2 regions of the Pseudovibrio sp. JE062 genome follow, and region 2 is predicted to be linked to the other one. Evidence: predicted binding sites of a transcription regulator. Region 2 holds the regulator's gene; the other holds the start of a gene.
What was found. The regulator LexA, encoded in region 2, represses DNA repair genes until DNA is damaged. The targets are predictions, from matches to a motif close to TGTTCNNNNTGTGTTCNG.
Positions count from the first base shown of each region.

Region 1: PJE062_RS14365 (PA0069 family radical SAM protein) is a predicted target of LexA. The motif match lies at 3,489-3,506, and genes of this name have one in related genera.

Region 1 covers NZ_DS996809.1:420,732-427,967, forward strand. The annotation lists gene PJE062_RS14350 (NADP-dependent malic enzyme) at 1-2,002, opposite strand, end outside; gene PJE062_RS14355 (ceramidase domain-containing protein) at 2,103-2,801, opposite strand; gene PJE062_RS14360 (glycosyltransferase) at 2,825-3,418, opposite strand; gene PJE062_RS14365 (PA0069 family radical SAM protein) at 3,532-4,659, shown strand; gene PJE062_RS14370 (ribonuclease HII) at 4,713-5,366, shown strand; gene PJE062_RS14375 (hypothetical protein) at 5,406-6,095, shown strand; gene PJE062_RS14385 (hypothetical protein) at 6,419-6,802, opposite strand; gene PJE062_RS14390 (SDR family NAD(P)-dependent oxidoreductase) at 7,089-7,236, shown strand, end outside.
Region 2 covers NZ_DS996805.1:404,498-411,733, forward strand. The annotation lists gene gltA (citrate synthase) at 1-349, opposite strand, end outside; gene gltX (glutamate--tRNA ligase) at 581-2,005, opposite strand; gene PJE062_RS01850 (ComEC/Rec2 family competence protein) at 2,131-4,710, shown strand; gene lexA (transcriptional repressor LexA) at 4,606-5,328, opposite strand; gene glp (gephyrin-like molybdotransferase Glp) at 5,592-6,806, opposite strand; gene moaC (cyclic pyranopterin monophosphate synthase MoaC) at 6,803-7,236, opposite strand, start outside.

The DNA.
Region 1 (7,236 bases), on a different contig from region 2:
GATCAGGCATTTGCTTCCAGACCATCTGCAGGGCTTCCCGCATTTTGTTGGAGGTCTCGGACGGACGGGAGCCGAAATTGGAGTGTGAGAGCAGTGCAACGCGTGGGGTGATACCAAAACGCTTGATCTGCTCGGATGCCAGATGAGTGATCTCAGCGATCTCTTCCGCGGATGGGCATTCTGTGACGTAAGTGTCTGCCAGGAAGTATGCACCGCTGGTGTTGATCAGCAGGGAGAGCGTGGAGAAATCTCTGATGCCATCAGAACATCCGATGATGTTGTTGATGTCACGCAGGTGCTTATCGAAGCGGCCTTCAAGGCCGGTGATAAGCGCATCCGCTTCTTCCCTATGCAACGCCAATGCACCAATCACGGTGGTGTTGGTACGCACAATGGTTCTGGCTGCTTCAGGAGTTACGCCTTTACGTCCAACCAGTTGCACCAGTGTATCAACGTAAGAACGGTAGCGTGGATCGTCTTCCGGGTTCACGAACTCAAAATCTGTTCCCGGACGAATGCGAAGGCCGAAGCGCTCACAGCGGTTTTCAAGAACCTGCGGACGACCGATCAGGATCGGGGTTGCCAGACCTTCTTCGATCACCACCTGAGCGGCACGCAGGACGCGCTCGTCTTCACCGTCAGCGTAGATAACGCGCTGTTTGTCAGCTTTTGCCTGCGCGATGATTGGCTTCATCACCATACCGGAGCGGAACACGAAGCGGTTCAGCTTGTCCATGTAGGCGTCTAGATCTTCAATCGGGCGAGTTGCGACACCGGTGTCCATGGCAGCTTTTGCAACAGCTGGTGCAATGCGCAGGATCAGGCGGTTATCGAACGGAGATGGGATGAGGTAATTCGGGCCGAATGTGTGGGTGACACCGCCGTATGCTTTGGCGACCACATCGGTTGGTTCTTCCCGTGCCAGACCTGCAATTGCTTCCACTGCGGCCAGCTTCATTTCTTCGTTGATGGCGGTTGCGCCAACATCCAGCGCGCCACGGAAGATGTAAGGGAAGCAGAGAACGTTATTCACCTGGTTCGGGTAGTCGGAACGGCCTGTGCACATGACAACATCGTCACGAACAGCCAGCGCATCTTCCGGCATGATTTCCGGGTTCGGGTTGGCAAGACCCATCACCAGAGGACGTTTCGCCATCTTGGCGACCATCTCCGGCTTCAGAACGCCAGCTGCGGACAGACCGATGAAAACGTCCGCATCTTCGATGATATCATCCAGCGTGCGCTTGTCAGTTTTCTGCGCGAAGACAGATTTCCACTCATCCATAAGGGCTTCCCGGCCCTCATAAACAACACCCTCAATGTCAGAAACCCAGATGTTCTCGCGCTTTACGCCTGAAGATACGAGCAGGTTGAGACATGCCAGTGCTGCTGCGCCTGCGCCAGAGGCGACGACTTTGATCTCATCCAGTTTTTTGCCAGCCAGTTCCATGCCGTTGCGAACAGCAGCTGCAACGATAATCGCTGTGCCGTGCTGGTCATCATGGAAAACCGGGATATTCATCTTTTCGCGCAGGCGTTTCTCGATCTGGAAACACTCTGGCGCCTTGATGTCTTCCAGGTTGATACCGCCGAAGGTTGGCTCCAGAACGCCAACTGCATCTACGAACTTATCAACGTTGGTTTCATCAACCTCGATGTCGAATACATCGATGCCTGCGAACTTTTTGAAGAGGACGGCTTTACCTTCCATCACCGGCTTGGATGCCAGAGGACCAATCGAGCCCAGACCCAGTACCGCAGTCCCATTTGAGATCACCCCAACGAGGTTTTGACGTGCAGTGTAGTCGGCTGCTTTTGACTCGTCCTTATGGATTTCCAAACACGGAGCAGCTACGCCCGGAGAGTAGGCTAGCGCCAAATCTCGCTGGTTGCCCAAAGGCTTAGTTGCCTGAATTTCCAATTTACCCGCGCGCGGATACTCGTGGTAAAAGAGCGCTTGTTCATCGAGTTCGCCGGAGGTAGGGCGTTTTTTGTCCGTCATCGTCTATTCTTGCCTGACCTAGTGAATGAGCGGCTCGCCACCGGGAATCATTATGACTTCCGGTTCAGATGTCGCAGTTTGGCAAAACCTAGACCATTGCCTAGGATTCTGCACCGTCTAAGTACGTCTTAAAGCGTATAAATGCGCGAATTAGAATAAACAAAACGGTAGCATTCAAAATATGCCACAAGGAATGTGTCCCAACTGGCAAAATTGAGCAGATTGGCTCGTCCAGAATCCGGAATCCCATCGATATTGCGAAGACGATGCCTGCCAGCAGCAATGCATTGGATGTCTGCCGGTTTTTGCTGCGGGTGAGGCATGCAAAAAGTAGGATGGCAACGAGGGCTGGGAAGTAACCAGCAGTGGGGCCGATGATGCCCTCTACCATCCTTGGGCCGAATGCCATTGCCCCAAAGAAGAGCAGCGTTGCGCCCAGTGATATCAATAGGTTGGTGCCCATATAGCGCCGTGTGGCCAGATAAAAATACACCAGCATGAAGATCGCGATCGGGATCACATCTGCGAGCATGGACCAGAGGGTTGCGAAGGTGTGGAACAGGAACGATCCGATGCCGATGATGGCCAGCAAAGCGATGAGAACCAGCGCTGCGTTATCTTGTGCGTTGGTTTGCGTTGAAGCCGTGTTTTTTGCGTTGCTGCGTGCATTGAGCCAGATTTGAAGGGCAAACAGAGCGGCAATGATAAATGCCACATTGCTGACGGCATTGAGCGGCTCAGACCAGAAGGCAGCGGAGGTTCTTTCGCAGTATTGGTTCAGGTGCTGGTTCCAATCCATGAGACCTCCGAGCTGGTACCGGGTTACCTCGTGCTGTTTTGAAAGACCACTGTACCGTTCAACCAATGGACCCGGCTAGCCCTCAAGATTTTTTGGATCTGCTGTTGCCGGGTTTTGGCGGAGCTCCCCTTTAGCACTTTATGCAGGTGCTCTTTGTGCACGAGCATGGGCAGATCATGTGCAGACGACTTGAGCGTGCGATGCTTGGCGTTGATCAACTTCTGCTTGAATTGCGCCGCGGTGCCGAACTCTTCTGTCCGGCTTGGAAACACCGCGATTAAGTTATCCCCGTTGCCGACCCGTTCAGCCCGCTCGATGAAGGCAGCTGCTTCTGTTTGCCAGCCGGTTTGCAGGATTGCGCCGGGGCGGATGAGCAGCACCCAGTCGGACCGTGCGCATTTCTTTGCCCCTTCTGCCAGAGCGGATGCGGGATCAGCGCTGGCATCGATGAAGTGCGCGCCGGAGGCATCAGCGACGACTTCAGTTCCATCAGTAGAGCCTTCGTCTGCGATGACGACTTCTTTCAGGATGCCTTCTGCCGAGGCCGGGACCAGAGCGGACAAGGTGTGCACCAGTTGGTGCTCGCTGTTCTTGCTGAGAATAAGTGCGCTAATCATTCCAACAGCTTACAGTGATTTGCCAGAGTATGGGAAAGTAAAGGCTTGCAAATCCAGATATTTTGAGCAATGTTCCACTTATGTTCTCATAAGAAGATGAAAGTGCACGCCCCATGTCAACTGCACAAAATCACAGGGTCGAGGCAGACGCGACAGATCCGCTGGGTTCTGCTTTGCCGGTCAACATGACAGGCCGTGGACGGGCTGCGCATTCCAACAAGGCTGGGCGGTTTGAGGCGGAAAGCCGGGAACTGATGGATGATGGCTGGGGAACAATTGATGAACTTCCGCCGATCAAGACCGAGGTTCAGACGGAAGCTGCGCGACATGTGATCACCAAGAACACCTCGCCGGACCTGCCTTTTGACCGTTCCATCAATCCCTATCGGGGCTGCGAGCATGGCTGCATCTACTGCTTTGCGCGGCCAACCCATGCCTATATGGGGCTTTCGCCGGGGCTGGATTTTGAAAGCCGCCTGTTTGCCAAGCCCAATGCAGCGCAGGTGTTGGAACGGGAGCTGGGTGCACCTTCCTATCAGCCTAAGCCAATCGCCATTGGCACCAACACAGATCCCTATCAACCGATTGAGCGCACACAGAAAATCATGCGCGGTATTCTGGAAGTGCTGAACAAGACCGGGCATCCGGTGACCATTGTCACCAAGTCTGCTCTGGTGATGCGGGATATCGATATCCTTGCGGAGATGGCCGAGCGTAATCTGGCCAAGGTGGCAATTTCAGTGACGACACTGGACCGGAAGATTGCCCGCAGTCTTGAGCCGCGTGCGTCTACGCCAACGCGGCGTTTGCAAGCGATCAAAGCGCTGTCTGATGCGGGTATTCCGACTGCTGTGTTGGCAGCGCCGGTTATTCCCGGCCTTACGGATCATGAGCTGGAGAGCATTCTGGAGATCTGCAAGGAGCATGGCGCAACGGAGGCCAGCTACATTTTGCTGCGCTTGCCGCGCGAGGTTTCTGAGCTGTTCAAGGAATGGCTTTTGCGGGAAGCTCCGGGCAGTTATCGCCGCGTACTCAGCCTGCTGCGTTCCATGCGCGGGGGCAAGGACTACGATGCGCAATGGACGCAGCGTTTCAAGGGAAAAGGGCCTTATGCGGATCAGTTGGCGAAGCGGTTTCAGCTGGCTTGTAAGAGCAAGGGATTATCGTCCCGATCCCTCAAGCTCTCCTGCGATCACTTCATCAAACCGACCTGCGGCGGTGTGCAGCTCTCATTGCTGTAGATGAGGCTTGTTGTTGCGGTTGAAAGCGACCGGTCTGCATGGCAAAGAGGGGCATGTCGTATTTTGCAAATTCTCTCTTTGATATCGCCTTTCCTGATGCTCCGGACCTGCGCTTTGAGCGCTCTGTTGAGCAAGACTTGCAAGGGCGCTTTGCTGGCATTGATGAGGCCGGACGCGGACCATGGGCTGGCCCTGTGGTGGTGGCTGCCGCCAGCCTCAATTACGACAATCTGCCAGAGGGATTGAACGACTCCAAAAAGCTGACAGAAGCCAAGCGCGAAGAGCTTTTTGAGCAGATCCTTGAGGTGGCTGATGTGAGTGTGTGCGTGCAAAGTGCGCAGACCATTGATCGCCTGAACATTCGTGAGGCAACGCTGCAAGGCATGCGCACCTGCGCGCGCTCCCTTTCCGTTCCGGTCAAGCGGTTCTTTATTGATGGCAAGGATGTTCCGCATCATCTGCCACAGGAAGGGCAAGCGATGATCAAAGGTGATGGCCGCTGTCTCGCCATCTCCGCCGCCTCCATCGTTGCCAAGGTGACCAGAGATCGGCTGATGGTGAAGATGGACAGGTACTTCCCAGAGTACGGCTTTGCCAAGCACAAAGGCTACGGCACCAAACAGCATCAGGAAGCCCTCGCCGCCCATGGCGTCACCCCCCTGCACCGCTGCTCTTTCCGGCCTATCCGAGAGCTGATTGAGGGGTAGTCAGGTCAGCCTGAAAACAGGTGAGGCTTGCAGAGTGATATGATGACATCCGGCGATCTAAATCAGTTGCTCTCAAACAAGCTCACGCGCTTTTTCATTCTCTACTCTATTCTTTCTGTGATGCTCGCCATGCTCATTGCTGGCATTTCCTGGTTTCATGGTGGTAGTAAGTTGACCCATGTTGATCTGCCGCTCATTTCGGATAGCAAGCTGTCCGTTGATGGCGACTTCATCGTGACCCGCGTGCCAATGTGGAATCGTGTGCAGATCTATCATCGCGAGCGTGGTTTCGTCTCCGGCTTCTTTCTGGAATATCAAAGAGCGACCGGAGCGTTTAAGGTCTTTCCAAATCAACGGCTTGTCGATTGCGGCTCCAACTGGCCAACAGATTCCAGTTACCTACAGTACACCTTCAACGGAGAACCACTGGGCAGAACGCAATCAGCTGACGTTGCTGAAGCGTGCAGCGGTCATCACCGTCCAACACCCGCGAGTAAACTGGAACATCTGGGTGTCTTCTTCCAGTTTGATGGCTTTGGTTATTCTCTTCAGGCAGCGAGTGAAACAGGCCTGAAAACATTGAACCGCAGAAACATTTTTGCAGACCTGCTTGCGCTGTCTCTCTACCCATTTGCACTCATGAAAGTTTTTGCATTTCTGCTGGGAGCGCAAGTGATCTGGTTCTTCTACAAGGCAATGAGATTAAAGCCACGCAAAGAGCATCCGTGAGGATTAAATTGTTATCTGCTTACAGCTGTCTATCCGAAATGCTTTTGCCAAATCTCCTGGGTTTGCAGGAGCAGTCGCTGAACGTCGATCATCTCAGCTGATGCTGAGTTCTCGGATAGCTTGATAGGCGCACCTTTTGTGTAGAATCTCTCCATCTCTGTATTCGACAGTTCAATGAAACTGCGTGTTTCATTAGCATCAACGGACTGCACCTTAGCAGTAGTCCGATGACTTGCATTCGGTGAACTCAAAGCCTTGGTAAGCGGGAAACTGGCGGGATCTATCATTTGACCAGACTCCGATAGAGGGTGTTCGTCAGCCGGTTAAATCGTCAGCTCTACACGCAGTTGCAGGTCGCCGTATTGTTGGTAGGAGCCGCCAGTGCCCGGGCTGTCGGAGACTATTTCGGAGACGGCTCCGGCAGGGTCGTCCTTGAAGGCGCGTTTAGTTTCCGGGTCGACGATTTTTTCGAAATCTTTCAGGTAACGCTCGTATTCCTGAAGTTCCAGAATGGCGCTTTTGACTTCGGCGTGGGCTGCTTCTTCCTTCGGCGTGCGAGGTGCGAAGAAGTGCTTCAGAATGCGGGTTTCGCTAAAGTCCATCGTGATTTCCGGCATTGGCTTTTCAGGCTGTTTTGCTTCCTGACTTTGCCGGGCCGTGTTCATCAGTGTTGGAGTGGACGCAGCAGAATTAATTGGATTCATCATTTGATCTGAAACTCATTGAGCAAGCAATAATTTGAGATCAAAGATGCAAATTACATGCCATTAGAACCCGCAGAAAACTAAGACTCCTGATGGCTGTTTCGTGTTGAAGTCGGCAGAAACTTCCGAGATATTTGGCAGCCCGGCAGTTTCTTCTGACGCACGCGCAAACACTCTTGCGCAACTGCTGAATTTTCTGAGTGGAACGGAGGCTTAGAACGGAACGTTCAGGCGTTCGCTTTAGAGCTTGGCGCGTATGCTGAGTGAGTTGAGATAAGGGGTCATCGTTATGAAACGAGCAATTGTTACTGGTGGTGCGGGGTTAATTGGGACTGGTATCTGCGCAGCGCTTCTTAAGAAGGGTTGGGAAGTGGCGAGCTTTGACCTTAAAGAGGGCAGCTCCGGTGCGATGGATGTGCTCTGTGATATCAGCGATG
Region 2 (7,236 bases):
GATCGTGGATCATGGTGTGGTAGGTTACGCGGTGAACAAAGTCGTCCTTTTCTGCGCGTGTTGGCAGTTCGCCGTACAGCAGCAGGTAGCAGGATTCCAAAAAGTCGCCGTGTTCAGCGAGCTGTTCAATCGGGTAACCGCGGTAAAGCAGAGTACCTGCGTCACCATCGATGAAAGTGATCTTGGATTCGCATGAGGCAGTTGATGTGAAACCAGGGTCCAGAGTGAAGTGGTCAGTTTGCTTGTAAAGCGAACCGATGTCCAGAACATCAGGGCCCATGGAGCCAGAGTGGACGTTAAAGTCCCAGCTGTTGTCTCCAATAGTCAGTTTCGCTGTTTTGTCGCTCATATCAGGCAACCCCCATTTTGTATCTCCTCATGCGACTTGTTCCATTTGTGTACAAATGAATACACTGCATGATCTGACGTTTCCGCCCGGAGGAGAGTGTTGTCGTGGAACTGCCTATATCATTTGCCGCGATGGGGCAAGCACCCGCAACCACCGCTTTTAGTTATAAGTGAAACTACCGCTACGACCAACGGGCATTTGTAGCGGTAGTTTCTCTGAAATTTCAGCGGATTACGCTGCAAAATCACGAATGCGTGCGCAAGATTCGTCTTTTCCGAGCACCACAAGCACATCAAAGATGCCTGGGGATGTCCCACGACCAGTGAGTGCAGCGCGCAATGGCTGAGCTACTTTGCCGAGTTTCAGCTCTTCTGCTTCCGCTACTGCCTTAACGGCAGTCTCAGTGCTTTCCACGGTCCAGTCGGTGAGGGCTTCCAGAGCTGGGAGCACCTTACCAAGAACAGCTTTTGCCTCATCAGACAGGATCTTTTCCGCTTTTGCATCCAGATCCAGCGGACGCTGAACCCACAGATAGCGTGCAGATTCCTGCAGCTCCACAAGGGTCTTTGCGCGCTCTTTCAGGCCAGGCAGAGCGGCCATGAACTTGTCCTGGTTGCCATTGCCTGCCATCCACGCCATGACGTCAGCGCCGCCTTCCACATCCATCAGGTAGGTGAGGAAGTGCTGGTAGAGCTCTTCGTCGCCTTCAGAGCGCATGTAGTGGGCGTTGAGGTTTTCCAGCTTCTTGAAGTCGAAGCGGGAAGGAGACTTGCCGCATGCGTCCAGACCGAACCATTCGATCATTTGCTCGGTGGAGAAGATCTCGTCATCGCCGTGGGACCAGCCGAGGCGTGCCAGATAGTTACGCATCGCGGACGGCAGGTAGCCCATTGCACGGTATGCTTCTGCACCGATCGCACCATGGCGCTTGGAGAGCTTTGCTCCGTCCGGACCGTAGATCAGCGGAATATGCGCCATAACTGGTACATCCCAGTTCAGAGCCTTGTAGATCAGGGTCTGACGTGCAGCGTTGGTCAGGTGGTCATCACCGCGCACGATGTGGGTCACGCCCATGTCGTGGTCGTCGACAACAACGGCCAGCATATAGGTCGGGTTTCCGTCAGAGCGCACGAGGATCAGATCGTCGAGATTCTCGTTTGCGAATTTGACTGTGCCCTGAACCTGATCTTCCACGATGGTGTCGCCTTCCAGCGGTGCTTTCAGGCGGATTGCAGGAGCGATGCCTTCCGGCGCTTCAGACGGGTCACGGTCGCGCCATGTGCCGTCGTAGCGCGGCGGACGACCTTCTGCGCGGGCCTTCTCGCGCATTTCGTTCACTTCTTCCGGCGTGCAGTAGCAGTAGTAAGCTGTGCCTTCCTTAACCATCTGCTCCGCCACTTCGCGGTGACGGTCTACGCGGCCATACTGAGAGATCGGCTCGCCGTCCCAGTCCATGCCCAGCCAGGACAGGCCATCCAGAAGCGCGTCTACAGCTTCCTCGGTGGAGCGGGACCGGTCTGTGTCTTCAATACGCAGCAGCATTTTGCCGCCGCTGTGTTTGGCCAGCAGCCAGTTGAACAGGGCTGTACGGGCGCCACCAATATGCAGGTAGCCGGTAGGAGAAGGCGCAAAGCGCGTGACGACAGGTTTAGTCATAGCTCGTCCGGAAAAGTTTCAAGTTACTTCGAATAGTTTGGGGTAATTACGGCGGGGCGCCGTATCTTGACGGGCTGTGTACCATAGCATTGAAAAGTTCCCAAGTGGCAGAAAGGGACTTAAGGGTGCGCGAGGGACAATCATCCTCAGACAAGACGCAATCTGGTGGTTCGGCTCCCAGAATAGACGTGCTTTGCCTGAAGGGGGATAAGTTTTCTTCCGCTGCCTTTGAGGGGGATCTGTTGCCCGCTGAGGATGTTCTGGAGGCTGCTAAAACACAGCAACGCAGAAAAACGCAAATCAACGCAAAAAACGCACATAGCAACGCAACTGAAGTGATCTGTGAGGAAAATCAGCGTGTTGGGGTGCGGGAGCGATGTGTTGCGGCTGCGTTGACCGTTCGTAGTGCCATATTCTGGATAGTGAGGCCGGATTGGCCGGGGGCAGTAAGTTATGCCCGCACGGCTCTCTCTCAGGACTGGGATCGCGGGCAGGGCATCGTCTGGTATGCGCTGAGCCATATGGCGGGCGTACTGGTGTATTTCTCGCTGCCCGCCGAGCCTTACAGTGTTTTAAGCGGACTTGCCGCTATCCTATTGGGACTGTTTGTTTTTCGCAGAATGAAGAATGGCCGACCGACGGTTGGTCTCACAGCGTTTTTATTTTTTGCGCTCGGCTTTTTCCTCTCGGATTTGCGCGTGGAGTTCGCCCGAGGTGATCCGCTGGAGCGTCCTGTTACGCGGAAGGTGGAGGGAGTTGTCACCGGGCTCAAGCAGTCCGGGCAGCACTCATACTCTGTTATCCTCGGGGAGGTGCAGGAGTATTCCAAGAGGGGGGCAACTCCGCTTGGTTTCAAAATCCGGCTCAGCCTGAAGGGGATGAAAGAGGCTCCGGTGATGGGGGATAAGATGCAGCTGAAGGCGCGTCTTCTGCCGCCCGGTGGTGCTGTGCGGCCCGGCGGCTATGACTTTGCCAGAACTGCGTTTTTTGATGGGATCGGTGCGGTTGGTTATGCGCTTTCCAGACCTGTCATGCTCGCCCGTGATGGGGGCACTGGATTTCTGCAGCATGTGGACACGATACGAAGCGGTATCGCTGGGCGCATCCGGCGGGTGTTGGATTACTCGCCAGAAAGTGCCTTTGCTGTTGCTCTCCTGGTAGGCAAGCGGGACTATCTGGCTTCTGCTGATAAAGACGCCCTACGTAATGCAGGCCTCGCACATGTCCTCGCTATTTCCGGCATGCATATGGGGTTGGTGACCTCACTGGTTTTCCTCGCCGCGCGGTTGGTTCTGTCTCTTAGTCAAAGCCTTGCTTTGAAAGGACATATCCACGTTTACGCCAGCATTGCCGCGTTGATTGCAGCGACGGTTTATCTTGGTTTGTCAGGGGCTTCTGTCGCCACGCAGCGGGCCTATCTGATGGCGGTGCTGATCTTATGCGCCGGGTTGCTTGGTCGCCGCGCGTTCAGCCTGCGCGGACTTGCTCTCGCCTGCCTCCTCCTTTTAAGCCTGCGCCCAGAGGAGGTCTTATCCCCGGGCTTCCAGATGTCCTTCATCGCCGTCCTCGCTTTGTTGTCAGCTTACTCCTTTGGCAAAGACTGGCTTCGGGATGATCGGGAAGCTTATGTTTTAAAAGGGAAAACTGGCGTTTTGCGTACTCTTAAAAAGCCCGCGAAGTGGCTTTTTGCCTGCGCAATGACCTCCCTGATCGCAGGCGCCGCCACTGCTCCAATTGCGGCCATGCACTTTGAGCAGATCGCCCCCTATGGGGTGGTTGGTAACGTGCTGGCCATGCCGCTGGTGACTTTTGTTGTTATGCCCCTTGGTCTGCTTGCATTACTGACGATCCCGCTTGGGGCCGATGCGTTCTTTCTGCAGGGCATGGAAGTGGGATTATCTCTGGTGCTGAAGGCGGCCTACTGGGTGAGCGCGCTGAGTGATGGGTTAACCAATCTGGGCGTTGCCAGTGTCTCTGGTTACCTGCTGGTGATCCTTGCGAGTATCATACTTTGCATCATGCCCTTACGCCTGAAATGGCTTTCTGTGCCAGTATTTGCAGCGGGTCTCATAGGTTTCGTAGTGGAGCGGCCACCTGATGTGATGATTGCCGATGCAGGTAAGCATATCGGGTTTTATGGCGAGGACGGGTCTTTCCGTCTGACATCCTCGCGTATATCATTTGCCGCCGATAGCCTGCTGCGGGCAGGGGGATACTCTGCAAATTCCTTTAAAGAGCATAAAACGCGGGCAGCAGACCGTTCCTGTGATGAGGAGGGCTGTGTGCTGGCGTTATACCCGCACAGAGCGATAGGTGGTGGAGGGGAACAAAAGCCATCAGTTGTTCTGGCGCAGTCGAAGGTGGAGGGCGTTCTGAAGGCTGATTGTCAGCTTGCTTCCATCATTGTCACCCAGGCTCAGGCCCCTTCCAGCTGCAATGCTGAGCTGGTTTTGGATCAGAAGACTTTTGGAGAACGAGGTTCAGTTTATATCTGGTTGTCAGATCAAGCAGAAAGCGGGCATAAAATAAAAAAAGTGCGCTGGGCATATGATGCTCAGCGCAGACCTTGGAATCCTAAATTGCCTATAACAACCAGTGCGTTAATAGCGGCGGAAGAGCGCAATCATCTTGCCCTGAATGCGGACACGCCCCGGGCCGAAGATGCGAGTTTCGTAGGCGGGGTTGGCCGCTTCAAGCGCGACTGAAGCACCTTTTTTGCGCAGGCGCTTCAGAGTTGCTTCCTCATCATCGATCAGCGCCACGACGATTTCACCGTTATCCGCGGTGTCGCCGCGTTTAATCAGCACAGTATCCCCGTCGAAGATGCCAGCGTCAATCATGGAGTCGCCTTTGACCTCCAGCGCATAGTGTTCTCCGCGACCCATCAGATCTGCAGGCATTGCAATGGAATGGCTCTGATGCTGGATTGCTTCGATCGGCACACCTGCTGCAATGCGGCCCATAACCGGGATCTCCAGCGTGGGCACTTCGTCAGGAGACGGCGTGCGTGGTGGAGGCGGTGCCGCGACTTTCTTGCTCAGTGATCCTTCGATGACCTCAGGCGCAAAGCCCTTTTCCTTGGCCGCAGGCTTCAGGCCTGGTGCGATGGACTCTGGTAGCTTGAGGATTTCCAGCGCACGGGCTCTGTTTGGCAGGCGGCGAATAAAGCCGCGCTCTTCCAGAGCTGTGATCAGCCGGTGAATGCCGGATTTGGAACGGAGGTCCAGCGCGTCCTTCATCTCATCGAAGGAGGGTGGAACACCTGCTTCCTTCAAGCGTTGATGGATGAACATCAAAAGCTCGTGTTGCTTCTGTGTAAGCATCTTTTATCCCCGTTCGCTCCTAAGCGCAGATTGAAAGTGAGCGGCCATACTCTCCGGTTCCGGAGATGACCATTCGTTGATTTGTAATCCCAACAAGCTGAAAGACTTCAACTTCTGCGATTGGGAGGACAAAACACGAACGTACTCTACCTGTTCTCATTGTGTTCTGCAATGGGTTTGTTGCGTTTAAGCCCTGCTAGAACTGGGGGAATTGGATTTTGACGGGTGAGTGGACAGGGGTTGTCCACTCTCGTCTTTCGGATTTAGCGTAGCTTGAGAAGCTCAACTTTTTCGCCTGCCGATGCAGCCGGTGCGTGTGGCGGGAGAACAATCAGAGCGTCTGCTTTGGTGAGCAGTGCAAGCATTGAGGAATCCTGCTTACCAAACGGCTCGGTTGTCAGATTGCCTTGTGCATCGGTGCTCAGGCTGGCGCGCAGGTAGTCCTGACGCAGGTCGTTTGCAGGCAGGTCAGCGGTCAGCGTGGCTTTGGTAACACCTTGATTTGCCAAAGGTACTGAGCGGCCCAGCATTTTGTCGAGGAGAGGCCCAAGGAAGAGGAGGGCGCAGACAAGACTTGATACCGGATTGCCCGGCAGGCCGAGGACTTTCATCGGGCCAAGAGCGCCTGCCATGAGTGGTTTGCCCGGACGCATGGCAATGCGCCAGAAGCCGAGCTCCATGCCTTCTGCTCCAAGCACGTCCTGAATGAGGTCGTGGTCGCCAACAGATGCGCCGCCGAGCGTGACTAGAACATCGGCTTTGGCTTCAATTGCCTGCTTGACGCGGGCTGTGATTTCTTCAGGCTGGTCCGGGGCTATGCCTAGCATCATTGGGATGCCGCCGCAGTTTTTCACAAATTCTGCGATGCCGACCTGATTGGATGCGATGATTTGATTCGGACCTGGTGTCTGGCCCGGCTCAACGAGCTCGTCTCCGTTTGCAAGGATTGCGACAACCGGCTTCTTGCGCACTGGCAAGCTCGCGTGGTTCATTGCGCCCGCAAGGGACAGCTCGCGGAAGCCGAGTGGGGCGCCTGCTTTGAGGAGGACCTGGCCTTCTTGGAAGTCCAGTCCGGCAGGGCGGATGAACTTGCCAACAGTTACGCTCTCTTGGCAGAATAGGTTATCCCCGTCACGGCGGGCATTTTCCTGCATCAGGATCGCATCCGCACCCGCTGGTACCGGCGCGCCTGTGAAGATACGTAGGGCTTCGCCGTCTTGCAGTGTGCCGTCGAAGTTATGCCCGGCAGCGACTTCACCGATGACCTTCAGTGCGCACTCAGGATCTTCGGTGTCAGCGGCTTTTACGGCATAGCCATCCATCGCGGAGGCGGAGAACGGAGGCTGGGTGCGGGTTGCGGCAACATCTTGTGCCAAAACGCGTTCGCCAGCTTCCAGAAGTGGGAGGCTCTCGCTTGCGGTTGGCTTTACGTCCTTAAGGAGGCGGTCGAGTGCTTCTTCAATACTGATCAGGCTCATTTGGAGTTATCCTCCTCAGCCAGATAGTGACCGGACTTACCGCCCTTCTTCTCCAGCAGGCGAATCTCACCAATCTCCATTGAACGATCAACGGCTTTGGCCATATCGTAGATCGTCAGGCACGCAACAGAAGCAGCTGTCAGCGCTTCCATCTCAATACCGGTCTGACCAGAGACCTTTGCGAAGACTTCAATCTCAATGCCCGGCAGCTCCGGGTTCGGTGTGAAGTCCACCTGCACCTTGGAAAGAGCCAGCGGATGACACAGCGGGATCAGCTCATGGGTGCGCTTGGCAGCCATGATGCCAGCGATGCGGGCCGTTGCCAGCACGTCGCCTTTCTTGGCGTTGCCGGAAAGGATCATGTCCAGAGTGTCAGGCTGCATCTTCACCTGACCGCCGGCGCGGGCGATGCGTGAGGTGACCTCTTTCT